DNA from 4 places in the Streptomyces nodosus genome. Region 3 is predicted to be linked to each of the others. Evidence: riboswitches for the same ligand, from Rfam matches in the RefSeq annotation. Region 3 holds a riboswitch; each other region holds the start of a gene.
What was found. Region 3 has a riboswitch for cobalamin ahead of CP978_RS31720 (CoA-acylating methylmalonate-semialdehyde dehydrogenase). Riboswitches for the same ligand answer to the same signal wherever they lie in the genome.
Positions count from the first base shown of each region.

Region 1: linked by a shared signal. The riboswitch ahead of CP978_RS22510 (ribonucleoside-diphosphate reductase subunit alpha) and the one ahead of CP978_RS31720 (CoA-acylating methylmalonate-semialdehyde dehydrogenase) in region 3 are both predicted to bind cobalamin.
Region 2: linked by a shared signal. The riboswitch ahead of metE (5-methyltetrahydropteroyltriglutamate--homocysteine S-methyltransferase) and the one ahead of CP978_RS31720 (CoA-acylating methylmalonate-semialdehyde dehydrogenase) in region 3 are both predicted to bind cobalamin.
Region 4: linked by a shared signal. The riboswitch ahead of CP978_RS02795 (ABC transporter substrate-binding protein) and the one ahead of CP978_RS31720 (CoA-acylating methylmalonate-semialdehyde dehydrogenase) in region 3 are both predicted to bind cobalamin.

Region 1 is NZ_CP023747.1:4,968,193-4,972,655, forward strand. Features, by position in the region: gene CP978_RS22510 (ribonucleoside-diphosphate reductase subunit alpha) at 1-2,282, opposite strand, end outside; cobalamin riboswitch at 2,403-2,540, opposite strand; gene CP978_RS22515 (GNAT family N-acetyltransferase) at 2,603-3,109, opposite strand; gene mctP (monocarboxylate uptake permease MctP) at 3,197-4,463, opposite strand, start outside.
Region 2 is NZ_CP023747.1:6,870,320-6,874,782, forward strand. Features, by position in the region: gene metE (5-methyltetrahydropteroyltriglutamate--homocysteine S-methyltransferase) at 1-2,310, opposite strand, end outside; cobalamin riboswitch at 2,478-2,698, opposite strand; gene CP978_RS30520 (ABC transporter permease) at 3,177-4,463, shown strand, end outside.
Region 3 is NZ_CP023747.1:7,122,452-7,126,914, forward strand. Features, by position in the region: gene CP978_RS31710 (ABC transporter ATP-binding protein) at 1-556, shown strand, start outside; gene CP978_RS31715 (ECF transporter S component) at 553-1,377, shown strand; cobalamin riboswitch at 1,417-1,590, shown strand; gene CP978_RS31720 (CoA-acylating methylmalonate-semialdehyde dehydrogenase) at 1,791-3,314, shown strand; gene CP978_RS31725 (acyl-CoA dehydrogenase family protein) at 3,321-4,463, shown strand, end outside.
Region 4 is NZ_CP023747.1:544,240-548,702, forward strand. Features, by position in the region: gene CP978_RS02785 (SDR family NAD(P)-dependent oxidoreductase) at 1-360, opposite strand, end outside; gene CP978_RS02790 (acyltransferase family protein) at 609-1,931, shown strand; cobalamin riboswitch at 1,956-2,161, shown strand; gene CP978_RS02795 (ABC transporter substrate-binding protein) at 2,252-3,253, shown strand; gene CP978_RS02800 (FecCD family ABC transporter permease) at 3,250-4,338, shown strand; gene CP978_RS02805 (ABC transporter ATP-binding protein) at 4,335-4,463, shown strand, end outside.

The DNA of each region.
Region 1 (4,463 bases), 2.2 Mb from region 3:
TGGGCGGCGCGGGCGATCCGGGTCGCCGGGCGCGAGCGCAGGTAGTACGTCGTCTTCAGCCCCTGCTTCCAGGCGTACGCGTACATCGAGGAGAGCTTGCCGATGGTCGGCGTCTCCAGGAAGAGGTTCAGCGACTGGGCCTGGTCCAGATACGGGGTCCGGGCGGCCGCCATGTCGATCAGGCCGCGCTGCGGGATCTCCCACGCCGTGCGGTACAGCTTCCGTACGTCCTCGGGGATCCAGACGAAGTCCTGCACCGAGCCGTTGGCCTCGCGCAGCGCCTCACGGGTGCGGGCGTCCCAGACGCCGAGCGCCTTGAGGTCCTTCACCAGATACGAGTTGACCTGGAGGAACTCACCGGACAGGGTCTCGCGCTTGAACAGGTTGGAGACCTGCGGCTCGATGCACTCGTAGACACCGGCGATGGAGGCGATGGTCGCGGTCGGGGCGATGGCCAGCAGCAGCGTGTTGCGCATGCCGACGGTCGCGACGCGCTCCCGCAGGGCCGCCCAGCGCTCCGGCCAGGTGGGCTCGACGCCGTAGTGGTCCGGGTGCAGCACGCCCCGGGCCGCGCGGGTCTTCTCCCAGGAGGGCGGCGTGCCGTTGCGCTCGGCGAGGTCGGCGGAGGCCTCGTAGGCGGCGAGCATGATGCGCTCGGCGATCCGGGTGGAGAGCTTCCTGGCCTCGGGGGAGTCGAAGGGCAGGCGCAGTTGGAAGAAGACGTCCTGCAGACCCATGGCGCCCAGGCCGACGGGACGCCACTGGGCGTTGGAGTGCCGGGCCTGCTCGGTCGGGTAGAAGTTGATGTCGACGACGCGGTCGAGGAAGGTGACGGCGGTGCGCACGGTGGCGTCCAGCCGCTCCCAGTCCATGTCGTCCTTCGCCGGGTCGACGAACGCGCCCAGGTTGACGGAGCCCAGGTTGCAGACCGCGGTCTCGTCGTCGTTGGTGACCTCCAGGATCTCCGTGCAGAGGTTGGAGGAGTGCACGACATGGCCCGGCTCGGCCGTCTGGTTGGCGGTGCGGTTGGCGGCGTCCTTGAAGGTCATCCAGCCGTTGCCGGTCTGGGCGAGGGTGCGCATCATCCGGCCGTACAGGTCCCGGGCCGGCATCGTCTTCTTCGCCAGGCCCGCCGCCTCCGCCTTGCGGTAGGCGGCGTCGAACTCCTCGCCCCAGAGGTCGACCAGTTCCGGCACATCGGACGGGGAGAACAGCGACCAGGTCCCGTCGGAGTCGACCCGGCGCATGAACTCGTCCGGGATCCAGTGCGCCAGATTGAGGTTGTGCGTACGGCGGGCGTCCTCGCCGGTGTTGTCGCGCAGCTCCAGGAACTCCTCGATGTCGGAGTGCCAGGTCTCCAGATAGACGGCGGCGGCACCCTTGCGGCGCCCGCCCTGGTTCACCGCGGCGACCGAGGCGTCCAGGGTCTTCAGGAACGGGACGATGCCGTTGGAGTGCCCGTTGGTGCCCCGGATCAGGGAGCCGCGGGAGCGGATGCGGGAGTACGAGAGGCCGATGCCGCCGGCGTGCTTGGACAGGCGGGCGACCTGGTGGTAGCGCTCGTAGAGGGAGTCCAGCTCGTCCAGCGGGGAGTCCAGCAGATAGCAGGAGGACATCTGCGGGTGCCGGGTGCCGGAGTTGAAGAGGGTGGGGGAGGAGGGCAGATAGTCCAGACGGCTCATCAGCCCGTAGAGCGCGGCGACCTCGTCCACGGCACGGGCGCTGTCGTCCTCGGCGAGGCCGGAGGCCACCCGCAGCATGAAGTGCTGAGGCGTCTCGATGACCTTGCGGGTGATCGGGTGCCGCAGGAGGTAGCGGCTGTGCAGGGTGCGCAGGCCGAAGTAGCCGAAGCGGTCGTCGGCCCCCTCGTCGATCAGCGCGTCCAGGCGGGAGGCGTGCAGGCGCACGAACTCCGCGGTGCGGTCGGCGATCAGGCCCTCGCGGTGCCCGACGGAGATGGAGCCCGTGAAGGAGGCGACGCCCTGCGAGGCGGCCTCGGCCCGGATCGCGATCGTCAGCAGCCGGGCCGCCAGCCGGGAGTAGGCGGGGTCCTCGGAGATGAGTCCCGCGGCGGCCTCCGTGGCCAGCTCGCGCAGCTCCGCCTCGTCCGCACGGGCGGACCGGCCGCGCAGCGCGGCGGCGGCGACCCGGCCGGGGTCGGCGTCGGGGAGGTCGGCGGTCAGCTCGGTCAGGGTCCGCAGCAGTGCGGTACCGGGACCGTCTGCCACCGTCGACGTCATGGACGGTGTCGCTGAAGCCGGATCGGCTGGCGCGATGGTCACGTGGGGCTCTCCCTCGCTCGGCACGGGGCCCGGCGGAGGGCAGGGGGCAGCCACGAGCGCGCGCGGCGTCGTGTCCGCCGGCCCACTCCACGAGGCCCGGACGGCAGCGCCCGGGCCGGACGGCCGGGCGCGCTGTCGGCAGGTCCTCGGACTGACGCTCGGGCGCACACCTCGGGGGCGAACACGCACAAGTACACCGTTGCGGGACAGTTCCGGATTCGCACCGGATTCCCCTGCGGCGACAGCGAGCACGAGCATACATCTTGTGCCGGGTCGCGGTGGCACCCCCAGATGTTGTGCCGCATCGGTTCCGGAGTGTGTCAGAGTGTCAACTGATAGGTGAGAAGGGTGAGGTCGTCCAGGTGGGGCAGAGGGTTCCAGTCGCGGTCCGGTGAGCGGGTGAATCCGAGGCGTTCATAGATGCGGTGGGCGGTGTGCATGGAGCGCTGGGTGGACAGCACCAGGCCCCTTTGCCCTGGCACGGCCCTGGCGCGCTCCACACAGGCGCGCACGAGGGCCTCGCCGATCCCGCGCCCGCGGGCGGCGTGGTCGACGGCGAGCATCCGCATCTCGGCCTCCCCGGGGCCGGCGATGTCGGCCATGGGTCCGCCGTCCGGCACGAAGGTCACCCCGCCGAGCACCCGGTCCCGCTCGACGGCGACCAGCACCTCGGCGGCTGCGGCCCGCTTGGCGACGTTCCTCAGCTCACCCAGATAGGCGTCGTCGTCCCCGAAGTCGAGCAGTCCGTCCCGGAGGTAGGCCCGGGCGGTGATCTCGCCGAGGGTCTCGTACTCGTCGGGGGTGGCCGGTCTGATGATGATGTCCATACGGCCGAGTCTGCACGACCGGAATGCCGTCGGGCCGCCGGATTCCACCGACGGCCCGACGCCTCGCACCTAGTGCCCCGACAGGCACTAGTGGGAAGACCCGGCGGTGGCCGGTGGCAGTTCCACCTGGACGTGCGGGTCGCCCGCGTCCGCCGTGTAGTCGTCCGGCCTGGTCTCGTCGACGCCCTCGGGGGCCTTGAGGGCCTTCAGGACGAAGGTCAGCACCACGGTGACCACGACGTTCAGCACGAACGCGGTCAGGCCGATGTAACCGATCTCACCGATGCCCGGGATCTCCTTCGCCGAGCCCCCGAAGTGCTTCTGGGTCGGGGAGGCGACCCCGTACGCGGCGACCGTGCCGTAGACCATGCCGACCGCCCAGCCCGCCAGCAGTGCCCAGCGGTGGAACCAGCGGGTGAACAGACCGCCGACCAGGGCCGGGAAGGTCTGCAGGATCCAGATGCCGCCGAGCAGCTGGAAGTTGATGGCCACCGTCTTGTCCATGGTGAGGACGAAGACCAGGGCGCCCACCTTCACCAGCAGCGACACGATCTTGGAGACCCTGGTCTCCTGACGGGCGGTGGCGGCCGGGTTGATGAAGTCCTTGTAGATGTTGCGGGTGAAGAGGTTCGCGGCCGCGATGGACATGATGGCCGCCGGCACCAGTGCCCCGATGCCGATCGCCGCGAACGCCACGCCCGCGAACCAGTCCGGGAACATGTTCTCGAAGAGCTGCGGGATGGCCAGCTGCCCGTTGTCGACCTTGACCCCCGCCGCGATCGCCATGAACCCCAGCAGCGCCAGCAGCCCCAGCATCAGCGAGTAGATCGGCAGGATCGTGGTGTTGCGGCGGATCACCTCACGGCTCCTGGACGACAGGGTCGCGGTGATCGAGTGCGGGTACATGAACAGCGCGAGCGCGGAGCCCAGGGCCAGGGTGGCATAGGTCCACTGGCCCGCCTCCGGTGGCGCCAGGGCCCCGCGCGGTTTGCCGGTCGCCGGGTTGACCTGGCTGAACGCCTCGCCCGCCTTGCTGAAGACCGCGTCGAAGCCGCCCAGCTTGATCGGGATGTAGATGATCGCCACCGCGATGACGATGTAGATCAGCGTGTCCTTCACGAACGCGATCAGGGCGGGCGCCCGCAGCCCCGACGAGTAGGTGTACGCCGCCAGCACGCCGAAGGCGATCAGCAGCGGCAGGTCCTTCACGAACCGGTTGGTGTCGTCACCGCCGCCCACCCCCATCACGTCCAGCACCGCCTGGATGCCGACCAGCTGGAGGGCGATATAGGGCATGGTCGCCAGGATGCCGGTGACCGCCATCGCCAGTGACAGGCTCTTCGAACCGAAGCGG
Region 2 (4,463 bases), 250 kb from region 3:
GGACAGTTCCTCGCGGACCGTGCGGGCCGCGGCGACCAGGTTCTCCAGGGAGGCCCGGGTCTCGGGCCAGCCGCGGGTCTTCAGACCGCAGTCGGGGTTGACCCACAGCCGCTCTGCGGGGATGGCCTCCAGACCGGTGCGCAGCAGTTCGGCGGCCTCCTCGCTGCCGGGCACCCGGGGGGAGTGGATGTCGTACACACCGGGTCCGGCCTCGCGCGGGTAGCCGTGCGCGGCCAGTTCGCGGGCGACCTGCATATGCGAGCGGGCGGCCTCGAGGCTGATGACATCGGCGTCGAGGTCGTCGATGGCCCGCACGATGTCGCCGAACTCGGCGTAGCACATATGGGTGTGGATCTGGGTGTCCGGACGGACCCCGCCGGTGGTGAGCCGGAACGCCTCCGTCGCCCAGGCGAGATAGGCCTCGCGCTCGTCGGCGCGCAGCGGCAGGGTCTCCCGCAGCGCGGGCTCGTCGACCTGGATCACGGAGGTCCCGGCCGTCTCCAGGTCCTCGACCTCGTCGCGCAGGGCGAGCGCCACCTGGCGGGCGGTCTCGGCCAGGGGCTGGTCGTCCCGTACGAAGGACCAGGCGAGCATGGTGACCGGCCCGGTGAGCATGCCCTTGACCGGGCGGTCCGTCAGGGACTGGGCGTAGGTCGTCCAGCGCACCGTCATCGGCTCGGGCCGTGAGATGTCACCGGCCAGGACCGGCGGGCGCACATACCGGGTGCCGTAGGACTGGACCCAGCCGTGCCGGGTGGCGAGATAGCCGGTGAGCTGCTCGGCGAAGTACTGGACCATGTCGTTGCGCTCGGCCTCGCCGTGCACCAGCACGTCCAGCCCGGTCTTCTCCTGGAAGGCGATGACCTCCCGGATCTCGGCCTTGATGCGCTCCTCGTACTCGGGCGTGCCGATGCGCCCGGTGCGCAGGTCGGCGCGGGCGGAGCGCAGCTCACCGGTCTGCGGGAAGGAGCCGATCGTGGTGGTGGGCAGCAACGGCAGGCCGAGGTGGGCGCGCTGGGCGGCGGAGCGCTCGGCGTAGGGCTGCGAGCGGCGCGCGTCGGCGTCGGTGACGGCCGCGGCGCGGGCCCGGACGGCCGGGTCGTGGGTGATGGGGGAGTCGGCGCGGGAGGCCAGATCGGCCCGGTTGGCCGACAGTTCGGCGGCGATGGCGTCCGTGCCGTGGGAGAGGCCCTTGGCGAGGGTGACGATCTCGTCGGTCTTCTGCCGGGCGAAGGCGAGCCAGCGCCGGATCTGCGGCTCGATGTCGTGCTCGGTGCTCGCGTCGAGAGGGACGTGCAGCAAGGAGCAGGAGGCCGACACATCGACCCGGTCGGCCAGACCCAGCAGGGTGCCGAGCGTGGACAGGGACTTCTCCAGGTCGTTGACCCAGATGTTGCGGCCGTTGACGATGCCGGCGACCAGCCGCTTGCCGGGGAGCCCGCCGACGGCGGCGAGCGCGTCCAGGTTGGCGGCGGCGGACTCGGTGAAGTCCAGGGCGAGGCCCTCGACCGGGGCCTTGGCGAGCACCGGCAGGGCGTCGCCCAGCCGGTCGAAGTAGGAGGCGACCAGCAGCTTCGGCCGCTCGGTGAGCGCGCCGAGGCCCTGGTAGGCGCGCGCGGCGGCATCCAGTTCGCCCGGGGTGCGGTCCTGCACCAGGGCCGGCTCGTCGAGCTGTACCCACTCGGCGCCCGCCGCCCGCAGATCGGCCAGCACCTCCGCGTACACGGGCAGCAGCCGGTCGAGAAGGGAGAGCGGCTCGAAGTCGGCGGCCACACCGGGCGCGGGCTTGGCCAGCAGAAGATAGGTGACGGGGCCGACGAGGACCGGCCGGGCCGAAAGACCCAGCGCGCGGGCCTCCGCCAGCTCTGCGACCTGCCGGGCGGAGTCCGCCGTGAACACCGTGTCCGGGCCCAGCTCCGGGACCAGATAGTGGTAGTTGGTGTCGAACCACTTGGTCATCTCCAGCGGCGCGACCTCCTGGGTGCCGCGCGCCATCGCGAAGTAGCCGTCCAGCGCGTCCGCCTCGACGGCGGCCCGGTGGCGCTCGGGGATCGCGCCGACCATGACCGTGGTGTCCAGGACATGGTCGTAGTACGAGAAGTCACCGGTCGGCACCTCGTGGAGGCCGGCCTCGGCGAGCTGCCGCCAGTTGTCGGTGCGCAGTCCGGCCGCGGTGGCCTTCAGGGCGTCGGCGGTGACGCGGCCCTTCCAGTAGCCCTCGATCGCCTTCTTCAGTTCCCGGTCCGGGCCCTGCCGGGGGTAGCCGTACACGGTGGCCCGTGCTGCCGCGTCTGCGGACTTGATGGTCACGGAGATCTCCTTCGCGAGATGAATCCCTGAGATCCCGGGGACGGGACGAGAACGCGAAGGGGTGACGAACGGGACACCGTGATCGTGTGCGACACGCACACGGTCATCGGTCCTGTCCGTACGCCGACCCGCCCTCGAAGGTCACCGGGATGTCCGCGCACGAGTGGTTCGCACACGGTCAGCGGGCAGGTCTTCGGACTCGCGGGCGCGTCCTCGTCGAGAGGACACCTAGTGGCCGTCGCTTCCCAGGCCCTTCTCACGGGGCCCAGTGCGTATGACGGCGGTCGTTCCCGCTCACCGCTGCGGGGCAGTCCCGGATTCCCACCGGGTTCCCTCTTGCGACGCTCCCGCCTGGCTGACGGGGCGAACCAGCTGCACCGGTCAGCGTACGGGGCCGGATGCGGTAGGTCGGGCAACCGTCCGGCATACGGACGCGAGGATGGGACAGGTGGGCGGACGCCGGGCTCCGCCCGTCGGCGGCCGGCGAGCGATGTGATGGGACCACGGCGACCTGGATATTTGCGTATGGACGCAATGACGGGCACACTCTTGGAGTCGGGTCCCGCGTGCCTCCCGGCACGACCGGGGCGGAGCCACATCACGAAGGGGAGGCAGCCATGGGTGCAGACCCTCCCAGTCCACGCTGCCTTCCGGGCACGCGCTGACTCTTCCCGTCCGGGCCGATCGGCCCTCGTTCTTGCGCCGGATACGGCCCCGGTCCCGGTGAGGCGATGGTGACCGCCCGTGCGCATATCCCTTCCTTACCTGTTTTTCCCATGCTGCCTGAGTGACTTTGTTCCGCCGCCGGAGTGTCCGTCGCGGTCGGGCCGTGTCGTCCTGCCCAGGCTGGGGGTGGAGGTTTCGTGATGTCGTTCCGTACGGACACCAGGCCGGCCGAGGCGTTGGCGCGTACCCCGGTGGCGGCCGGGCCGCCCAGGCGTCTGTCGCAGCTCACCTGGGTGGACGCGGCGGTCGCCGCCGCGGTCCTGGTCCTGCTCTATGTCGTGCTCCGGGTGGGCCAGGGCACCACGGTCGCCTTCAACAGCCGGCAGAACGTGCACATCGACACGGACCCGTCGCAGCTGCCCTACGACGCGGCGCGTTCCCTGCTGCGGATGTTCGCCGCACTGGCGCTGTCGATCGCCTTCACCTTCGGCTACGCCTATGCCGCGGCCAAGAGCCGCCGGCTGGAGCGGATCCTGATCCCCGCCCTCGACATCCTGCAGTCGGTGCCGGTGCTGGGCTTTCTGACCGTGGCGGTGTCCGGGTTCATCGCCCTGTTCCCCGGCTCGATGCTGGGGCTGGAGTGCGCGTCGATCTTCGCTATCTTCACCTCCCAGGCGTGGAACATGACCTTCGGTTTCTACTCCTCTCTCACCTCGCTGCCGCGTGAACTCGACGAGCTGTCACGCTCGTTCCGCTTCACCCGGTGGATGCGGTTCTGGAAGGTGGAGCTGCCCGCCGGGATGATCGGCCTGGTCTGGAACGGCATGATGAGCTTCGGCGGCGGCTGGTTCTTCCTGGTCGCCTCGGAGGCGATCAGCGTCAACAACCAGCAGTACTCCCTGCCGGGCGTCGGCTCCTACGCCGGCGCCGCCATCGCCGACGGAGACCTGGGCAAGGTCGGCTGGGCGATCCTCGCCATGGCGGTGATGGTCATCGGGGTGAACTTCCTGTTCTGGCGCCCGCTGACCGCCTGGGCGGAGAAGTTCAAGAACGAACAGTCCGAGGCGAACGAGGTCCAGCGCTCCGTGGTCCTGGACTTCCTGCGCCGCTCGCACTGGCCGCGGCTGCTGGGGCGGGCACTGGGCCCGCTGGGACGGCAGCTGAACCGGGCCGGGCGGGTGTTCGGCACCGACGACCGGCCGCTGGCCGTCGACCCGGTGCGGCGGCGCGCCGGGGACGTGTGCTTCGCCGTGGGGGCGGGCGGGCTGATCCTGTGGGGTCTGACCGACCTCGGGCACTACCTCTACGACCGCACCGGCCTGGGTGTCTTCGGCGAACCGCTGCTGCTGGGCCTGGCCACCTTCGCCCGCGTGGTGCTGCTGGTGGCGGTGGCGACCGTGATCTGGGTGCCGATCGGTGTGAAGATCGGCTTCTCGCCCCGGCTGACCCGCATCGCCCAGCCCGTGGTCCAGGTGCTGGCGTCCTTC
Region 3 (4,463 bases):
GGCCCGCCGACTCGTCGGACTGGTCCCGCAGACCCCCGCAGATCTGCTCTATCTGGAGAGCGTCCGCCAGGAACTCGACCAGGCGGACGCCGAATCGGGGACCCTGGTGAAGGCCCGCGCCCTCCTCGACCGGCTCGCGCCCGGCATCGACGACGCCACCCACCCGCGGGACCTGTCGGAGGGGCAGAAGCTCGCGCTCGTCCTCGCCGTCCAGCTCTCCGCCGCGCCCCGGGTCGTCCTCCTGGACGAGCCGACCCGGGGCCTGGACTACCGTGCCAAGACGGAGCTGATCGGCATCGTCGACACCCTCGCCGCCGAGGGCCGGGCGGTCGTGATCTCCACCCATGACGTCGAGTTCGCCGCCCGCGCCGCCGACCGGGTGGTCGTCATGGCCGAGGGCGACGTGGTGGCCGACGGACCGACGGCCGAAGTCATCGTCTCCTCACCGACGTTCGCCCCGCAGACGGCGAAGATCCTTTTCCCGCTGCCCTTCCTGACGGTCGATCAGGTCGCTCGGGCCCTGACCGGCGAGAGTGAGGGAGGAACACACCCATGAGCACAGCCACCGGGACCGCCATCCGGCTGACTCCCCGCGCCGGTGTGGTCATGACACTGGCCGCGTTCCTGGGCCTCGTGGCGTTCTTCTGGCCGTTCGTCGTCGCACCGGGCACCTTCGGCTCCGCCTACGCCCCGCCGCTGATCTTCGGCGTGCTGCTGGTGCTGGTCCTGGCCGTGGTGCTGTCCGAGATCGCCGAGGGCGGCATCGACTCCAAGGCGCTCGCCATGCTGGGCGTCCTCTCCGCCGTGAACGCGGCCCTGCGCCCCCTGGGAGCCGGAACCGCCGGCATCGAGACCGTCTTCTTCGTCCTGGTGCTGGCGGGACGGGTCTACGGGCCCGGCTTCGGCTTCGTCCTCGGCTGCACCTCGCTGTTCGCCTCGGCGCTGATCACCGGGGGAGTGGGGCCCTGGATGCCGTACCAGATGTTCGGCTGCGCCTTCGTCGGGATGCTCGCCGGGTTGCTGCCCAGGGCGAGCGGCCGGCGTGAGGTCCTGATGCTGGCCGGCTACGGATCGCTCTCCGGCTATCTCTTCGGCTTTCTGCTCAACCTTTCCTTCTGGCCGTTCTCCCTCGACCCGAACAGCTCCATCGCCTATCTCCCGGGGCTGCCTTTCACCGAGCAGTGGCACCGCTATGTCGCCTTCGACCTGGCCACTTCGCTGGGCTGGGACACCGGGCGGGCGGTCACCAACTTCGTGTGTGTGCTACTGGTCGGTCCGGCGGTGCTGACCACCTTCCGGCGCGCCGCCCGCCGTGCCCGCTTCCGGGCACCGGTGCGGTTCACGGAGCCCCGGCCGACGGATTCCGGAACCGGGTGAGCGCGGACTAATGGAATTACTAGGAAGCCCAACTATATAGTGGAGGGAAAGGCCCGCGGTGCAGGGAAGCCGGTGTGATTCCGGCACGGTCCCGCCACTGTGACCGGGGAGCACGCCGTCGAGCAGGACGCCACTGACGAGCAGGATGTCGGGAAGGCGGACGGCGCGCGCTGATCCGGGAGTCAGGATACCGGCCGCGGGACGTTCCGTGTTGTCCACGAGGATGGAGCTGACACGCATGGCACCGGTGCGCATTCACGACCCCGGCGGACTCGACCGGCACTGCCCGAGAGGCAATCCCACCGTCACCCCCTGAGGGTTCCCACGCCATACGCGTTCCGCGCGAGCCGCGCACATCACCCGTGCGCCGGTACGCCGCGCCATCCCGGATCACCTGACGAGAGCAGGCACCCATGATCCGTCCACTTGATCACACCGATGTCCGCGAGCTGACCCACTTCGTCGGCGGCAAGCACACCCCGGGGACCTCGGGGTCCTACGGCGATGTGTACGACCCCAACACCGGCGAGGTCCAGGCCCTGGTGCCGCTCGCCGACCGGGCCGAGACCGAGGCGGCGATCGCCGTCGCCGTCGAGGCACAGCGCGAGTGGGGCGAGTGGAACCCACAGCGTCGCGCCCGGGTCCTGCTGCGCTTCCTCCAGCTCGTCGAGGAGGAGAAGGACGCGCTGGCCCGGCTGCTGTCCGCCGAGCACGGCAAGACGGTCGCCGACGCCCGCGGGGACATCCAACGCGGCCTGGAGGTCGTGGAGTTCGCCGCCGGTATCCCGCATCTGCTCAAGGGCGAGTTCACCGACAACGCGGGCACCGGCATCGATGTCCACTCGCTGCGCGCACCCCTCGGCGTCGTCGCCGGCATCACCCCGTTCAACTTCCCCGCCATGATCCCCCTCTGGAAGGCCGCCCCCGCCCTGGCCTGCGGCAACGCCTTCATCCTCAAGCCGTCCGAGCGTGACCCCTCCGTCCCGCTGCGGCTCGCCGAGCTCTTCCTGGAGGCGGGCCTGCCGCCCGGCGTCCTCAATGTGGTCAACGGCGCCCGGGAAGCCGTCGACACCCTCCTGGAGGACCCGCGCGTCGCCGCCCTCGGCTTCGTCGGCTCCACGCCGATCGCCGCGCACGTCTATGCCACCGCCGCCGCCCATGGCAAGCGGGCCCAGTGCTTCGGCGGCGCCAAGAACCATATGATCGTGATGCCGGACGCCGACCTGGACCAGGCCGTGGACGCCCTGATCGGCGCCGGATACGGCTCGGCGGGCGAGCGCTGCATGGCGATCTCGGTCGCCGTCCCGGTCGGCGAGGCCACCGCCGACGCCCTGGTCGCACGCCTCACCGAACGCATCGGCACCCTGCGCATCGGCCGCAGCGACGACCCCCAGGCCGACTTCGGTCCGCTGGTCGGCCGGGACGCCCTGGACCGGGTCCGCTCCTATGTCGACCTCGGAGTCGAGGAAGGCGCCGAACTCGTCGTGGACGGCCGGGACTTCGTGTTCCCCGGCCATGAGAACGGCTTCTTCGCCGGAGCCTCGCTCTTCGACCGGGTCACCCCGCAGATGCGTATCTACCAGGAGGAGATCTTCGGCCCGGTGCTGTCCGTGGTCCGCGCCGCCGACTACGAGGAGGCCCTGCGCCTGCCCAGCGAACACCCCTTCGGCAACGGCGTCGCCCTCTTCACCCGCGACGGGGACACCGCCCGCGACTTCACCCGGCGCGTCGACACCGGCATGGTCGGCGTCAACGTACCCATCCCGGTGCCGGTCGCCTATCACACCTTCGGCGGCTGGAAGCGCTCCGGTTTCGGCGATCTGAACCAGCACGGCCCGGACTCCATCCGCTTCTACACCCGCACCAAGACCGTCACCTCCCGCTGGCCCGCCGGGCTGCGCGAAGGCGCCAGCTTCACGATTCCCACGATGGGCTGAGCGACCATGACCAGCACCCTGCTCACCGAGGACCAGCAGGCCCTCGTCGAGGCCACCCTCGACTTCACCCAGGACCATGTGGCCCCGCACGCCCTGGACTGGGACCGCGACAAGCACTTCCCCGTCGATGTGCTCCGCAAGGCCGCCGGGCTCGGCCTCGGCGGGATCTACGTCCGCGAGGAGCACGGCGGCTCCGGACTCAGCCGCACCGACGGCGTCCTCATCTTCGAGACCCTCGCCTCCGGCTGCCCCGCCATCGCGGCCTATCTCTCCATCCACAACATGGTCGGCTGGATGATCGACCGCTACGGTGACGACACCCAACGCGAACGATGGCTGCCGAGGCTGTGCGCGACGGACGACCTCGCCAGCTACTGCCTGACCGAACCGGGCGCCGGCTCGGACGCGGCGGCCCTCAGCACCCGGGCCGTGCGCGACGGCGACCACTGGGTGCTCACCGGGGTGAAGCAGTTCATCTCCGGGGCGGGCGCCTCCCAGGTCTATGTGGTCATGGCCCGCACCGGCGGCGCCGGCGCGAGCGGGGTCTCCGCGTTCCTGGTCGACAAGGACGACCCGGGCATCACCTTCGGCCCCAACGAACGCAAGATGGGCTGGAACGCCCAGCCCACCCGCCAGGTCGTCCTGGACGGCGTACGCCTGCCCGCCGACCGGCTCCTGGGCCGTGAGGGGGAGGGCTTCCGGATCGCGATGAACGGCCTGAACGGCGGCCGCCTCGGCATCGCCGCCTGCTCCCTGGGCGGCGCCCGCAGCGCCCTCGACCGGAGCCTCGCCCACCTCGCCGACCGGGAGGCCTTCGGCCGGCGCCTGCTCGACTCCCAGGCGCTGCGCTTCCGCCTCGCCGACATGGCGACCGAACTGACCGCCGCCCGCGCCCTGGTGCGGCAGGCCGCCCAGGCACTCGACGCGGGCGACCCCCAGGCGCCGTATCTGTGCGCCATGGCGAAGAGGTTCGCCACCGACACCGGGTACACCGTGGCCGACCGCGCACTCCAACTCCACGGCGGCTACGGCTACCTCAGCGAGTACGGCATCGAGAAGATCGTCCGTGACCTGCGAGTGCACCAGATCCTGGAAGGAACCAACGAGATCATGCGCGTCATCGTGGCCCGTGGACTGACGGAGGCGTTC
Region 4 (4,463 bases), 6.6 Mb from region 3:
ACCGTTCAGATTGACGTCCAGCACGGAGTGCCACACCGCCAGGTCCAGATCGCCGACCGGGGTGGGTTTGCCGAAGACGCCGGCGTTGTTGTGCGCGATATGCAGGCCGCCGTGGCGCTCCACCGTGGTGCGGACCAGACGCTCCATGTCCTCGGGCCGGGTGACGTCGGCGACGACCGCTTCGGCGGTGCCGCCGTCCTCCTCGTCGACGAGTCGCACGGTCTCCTCGATGGACTCGAGCCGGGCGCCGGCGGCGACCACGGTGGCGCCCTCACGGGCGAAAGCCCTGGCGCCGGCCCGGCCGATGCCGGATCCCGCGCCGGTGACGACGACGACCTTGTCCTTGAAACGGGCGGTCATGGGGGAAGCTCCTCGGTACCTGTCGTAGCGGACGGAATTACTTTGTCAGGCGGCCATGGCTCACCGCTTCAGGGTTCGAGGGAGAAAGCGTCGAGCGCCCCCCCGTGGATTCCCGTCGTGGGCAGGGGACTTGGCGTCGTCGGCGAACAGCCGTCGGCCACCCCTCCGGGTGTCGTGGCGGGCACGGATTGGTTGCGGTGCGGAGTTCTCGTCATGCTGCCGCCCGGGTGTGCGGCAGCATGACGAGCATGGGCAGAGACCGTTATGTCGACTTCTTGCGTGCGTGGGCGATCGTCCTGGTGGTGCTCGGCCACTGGCTGATCACCGGCCTGGTCCGGGAGAGCGACGGACGGATCACCGCGCCCGAGTTGTTGGCGACGGTCCCTTGGACGCAGTGGCTGACTCTGGGCTTTCAGATCATGCCGCTGTTCTTCCTGGCCGGCGGTCACGCCGCGGGGGGCTCCTGGTCGCGGGCGCGCGCGGCGGGTGGTTCCGCGGCCGGCTGGGTGGGACGGCGGTCGTTGCGGCTGCTGCTTCCGGCGGGCGCCTACAGCGGTCTTGTGCTGCTCGCCGTCGGGATCTGTGCGGCGGTCGGTGTGGATGCGGGCACGCTTGCGCTCGTGGGCTGGGCGATGGGCATGCAGTTCTGGTTCCTTCCGGTGTACCTGCTGCTCAGTGCCCTGACGCCGCCGCTGTATGCGGCACATCGGCGCTGGGGGCTGCGCGCCGCCGTGGTCATGGGCATGGGGGCCGCGGCCGTCGGGGTGCTGGTGGTGACGGTGCACGCGCCGTTTGCCGGTCTGGTCAACTACGTCCTGGTGTGGGGCGTGGCCTATCAGTTGGGCTTCTGCTGGCGGGACGGTCTGCTGACGCGTCGTCGGCGGGTGCCGGCCGCGATGGCGGTGGGCGGTGGGGCGGCGTTCGCGGCGCTGGTCGGTCTCGGGCCGTTCCCGGTCAGTCTGATCCTTGTGACGGGGCAGACGCCCAGCAACACCGACCCGCCGTCGCTGGCGATGCTGGCGTGGGTGGTGGCCCAGACCGGCGTGTGTCTGCTGGTCGCGCCAGCCGTGCGGAGGCTTCTGGACCGCGCGTGGGTGTGGCGTCTGGTGCGGCCGGTCGGCGGTGCGAGCCTGACGCTGTATCTGTGGCACATGCTGCCGGTGCTGGTCGTGGCCGCCGCGTTCTACCTGACCGACCTCGCGCCCGAGCCCGTCTTCGGGTCCGCCGGGTGGTGGGCGCTGCGGGTGCCGTGGCTGCTGGTGCTCGGGCTTGTGCTCGCCGGTCTCGCGGCGGCGCTGCGACCGCTGGAGCGGAAGCTGGCCACGCTGTACGAACGGACCCGCCCGGATGCCGGTCTGCGCCGCTCCTGGCCGCTGTGGCTCGGCCTCGCCGTGAACGTCGCCGCCCTGTCCCGCTTCGCCGTGCAGGGATTCGCGTACGAGGGTCGCTTCCCGGTGCTGCCCTCGCTGGGTCTCGTCCTGGGAATGGGGCTGTTGCTGCTGCCGGGCCGGAGCCGGACGGTGCCGGAGCGTCCCGTGCGGCGCGAGGCCGACCTGGAGGAGGCCGCCTGATCCGGTGGCCGCAGCACGGGGCTGATAGCGTGTCGCCGCCGTGGTGTACGGGAAACCGGTCGAAAGCCGGTGCGGCCCTCGCCACTGTAGCTGCGGAGTTCCGCGGCCCTCGCCGACCGCTCCACGGAGCGGTCGGGGCCACTGGGTGGATCGGGAACGAGCCGTCCGGGAAGGCCGGCCGTGGAATGTCGATGCAGAAGCCAGGAGACCGGTCACGGCGCGACATGTTCCACGAGGGTTTTGGAGAACACGTGCCCAGCGGTCCCCTGCGTCCGTTTCGATCTCGACGGTCCATACGTCCCACGCGTCCCACGCGTCCGGTGCGTTCGGCGCGCTCCGGTCTCGCCGCCGCGGCGCTCCTGCTCGTCGGTGCGCTCGGCGCCTGCACGGGCGCACCCGCGGCCGACGAGTCCGCCGCCACGTCCGGGAGCGGCCGGCCCGCGCCGGTGAGCGTGAGCAGCTGCGGCGTCACCACGACCGTCGCGGCACCCCCCAACCGGCTGGTCACCCTGAACCAGGGCGCCACCGAAGTGGCCCTGGCACTCGGCCTGGAGTCCCGGATGGCCGGAACGGCCTACCTGGACGACGCTATCCCGGCGAAGTGGAAGGCGGCCTACGACAGCGTCCCGGTGCTGGCCAAGGAGTACCCGAGCAAGGAAAAGCTCCTGGCGGCGCACCCGGACTTCCTCTACGCCTCCTACTCCAGCGCGTTCACCGACAAGGTGGCGGGCACTCAGGCGGAGCTGAGAACCGAGGGCATCGCGTCGTATCTGTCGAGGCTCGGCTGCCCCGGCGGCAAGCAGGCGCCGCCGCCGTCCTTCCAGACGGTGTGGGACGAACTGGCCGACGTCGCCGAGGTCTTCGGTGTCGCGCCGCGTGCGGCCGCCCTCCAGAAGGAGCAGAAGCGGCAGCTCTCCGCGCTCGAGGCCACGGCGGCGGGCAAGGGCCTGAAGGTGTTCTGGTACGACTCGGACACCAAGACCCCCTACGTCGGTGCCGGCCACGGCGGCCCCCAGCTGCTGCTCGACGCCGTAGGCGCCCGCAACGTCTTCGGCGCGCTGCCCGGTGGCTGGCAGCACGCGAGCTGGGAGAAGGTGATCGCCGCGGACCCGGACGTCATCGTGCTCGCGGACGCCGACCGGGACACCGCACAGTCCAAGATCGACTATCTGGAGCACGATCCTGTGCTGAGCAAGCTCACGGCTGTCCGGCACCATGCCTTCGTGGTCGTGCCGTTCTCCGAGACGACACCCGGTGTACTGCTCGCCGACGGCGCCGCCCGGCTCTCGGCCGGTCTCAGCAAGGTGCACCCGCGTTCATGACCGCGGCCGACCGCATCGCCGCACGGCCGGCAGGCCCGAGTCGTGCGGCGGTGGCCCTGGCCGTCGCTGCGGTCCTGCTGCCGGCCGTCGCCCTGGCCGGCCTCGCCGTGGGATCCGTCCATGAGCCGCCGGGCGTGGTGGCCGACGTAGTCCTGCGCCGGCTCGGCCTCGGCAGCGCCCCGGTCACGCTGCTGGACGACCAGATCGTCTGGCAGCTGCGGCTGCCCCGGGTCCTGGGGGCCGCGGCGACGGGCGCGGGCCTCGCGATGTGCGGCGCGGTGCTGCAGACCCTGACGGGGAACGATCTGGCAGACCCCTATCTGCTCGGAATCTCCGACGGGGCGGCCGTCGGCGCGGTCACCGTGATCGTCCTCGGCGTCGGAGCCACCGGCGCCGCGGCCACCGGCGCGCTCTCGGCGGCCGCCTTCGTGGGCGCCCTGCTCGCGGTGGTCGTCGTGCTGACCCTGGCCGGTGCGCGCACCTGGTCCCTGCCGGCCGCTCGGACCGTGCTGGCCGGTATCGCGGTGGGGCAGATGTGCGCCGCGTACACCTCGTTCGTGGTGCTGGTCCTCGGCGACCGCGATGCCGCGCGGGGCGTCATGGAGTGGACGCTGGGCTCGGTGGCCGGCGTGCGGTGGCACACGGCGCTCTTCCTGACCGCGGTGGCCGTCCTCGGCACGCTGGTCATGGTCACGGCCGCCCGGGACCTGGACGCGTTCGCGTTCGGTGAGACCGCGGCCCGCTCCTTCGGCGTCCCTGTCGAACGTGTCCGCTGGGCCCTGATCGCCACGGCCGCGCTGGTGACCGCGTGTCTGGTCGCCCACACCGGGGTCATCGGATTCGTCGGCCTGGTCGTACCGCATGTCGTCCGCCTGGTCTGCGGCCCGCGCCATGCCCTGCTGCTGCCGATGTCGGCGCTGCTCGGCGCGTCGCTGCTGGTGGGCAGTGACATCGTGGCGCGTTCGGTGCTCAGCGACCGGGAGATACCGGTCGGCATCGTCACCGCCGGACTGGGCGCGCCGTTCTTCGCATGGCTGCTGTGGCTCCAGGGACGCAACGGGTCCACCGCGGGGGGCCGGTCATGACCGGCAGGGACCCGGTGGTGCTGCGGGCCGAGGACGTCGGCGTGCGGATCGACGACGCCACCTTGCTGACGGATGTGCGGCTGGGCTTCGCCCCCGGCAGGACGACGGGACTGCTCGGGCCGAAC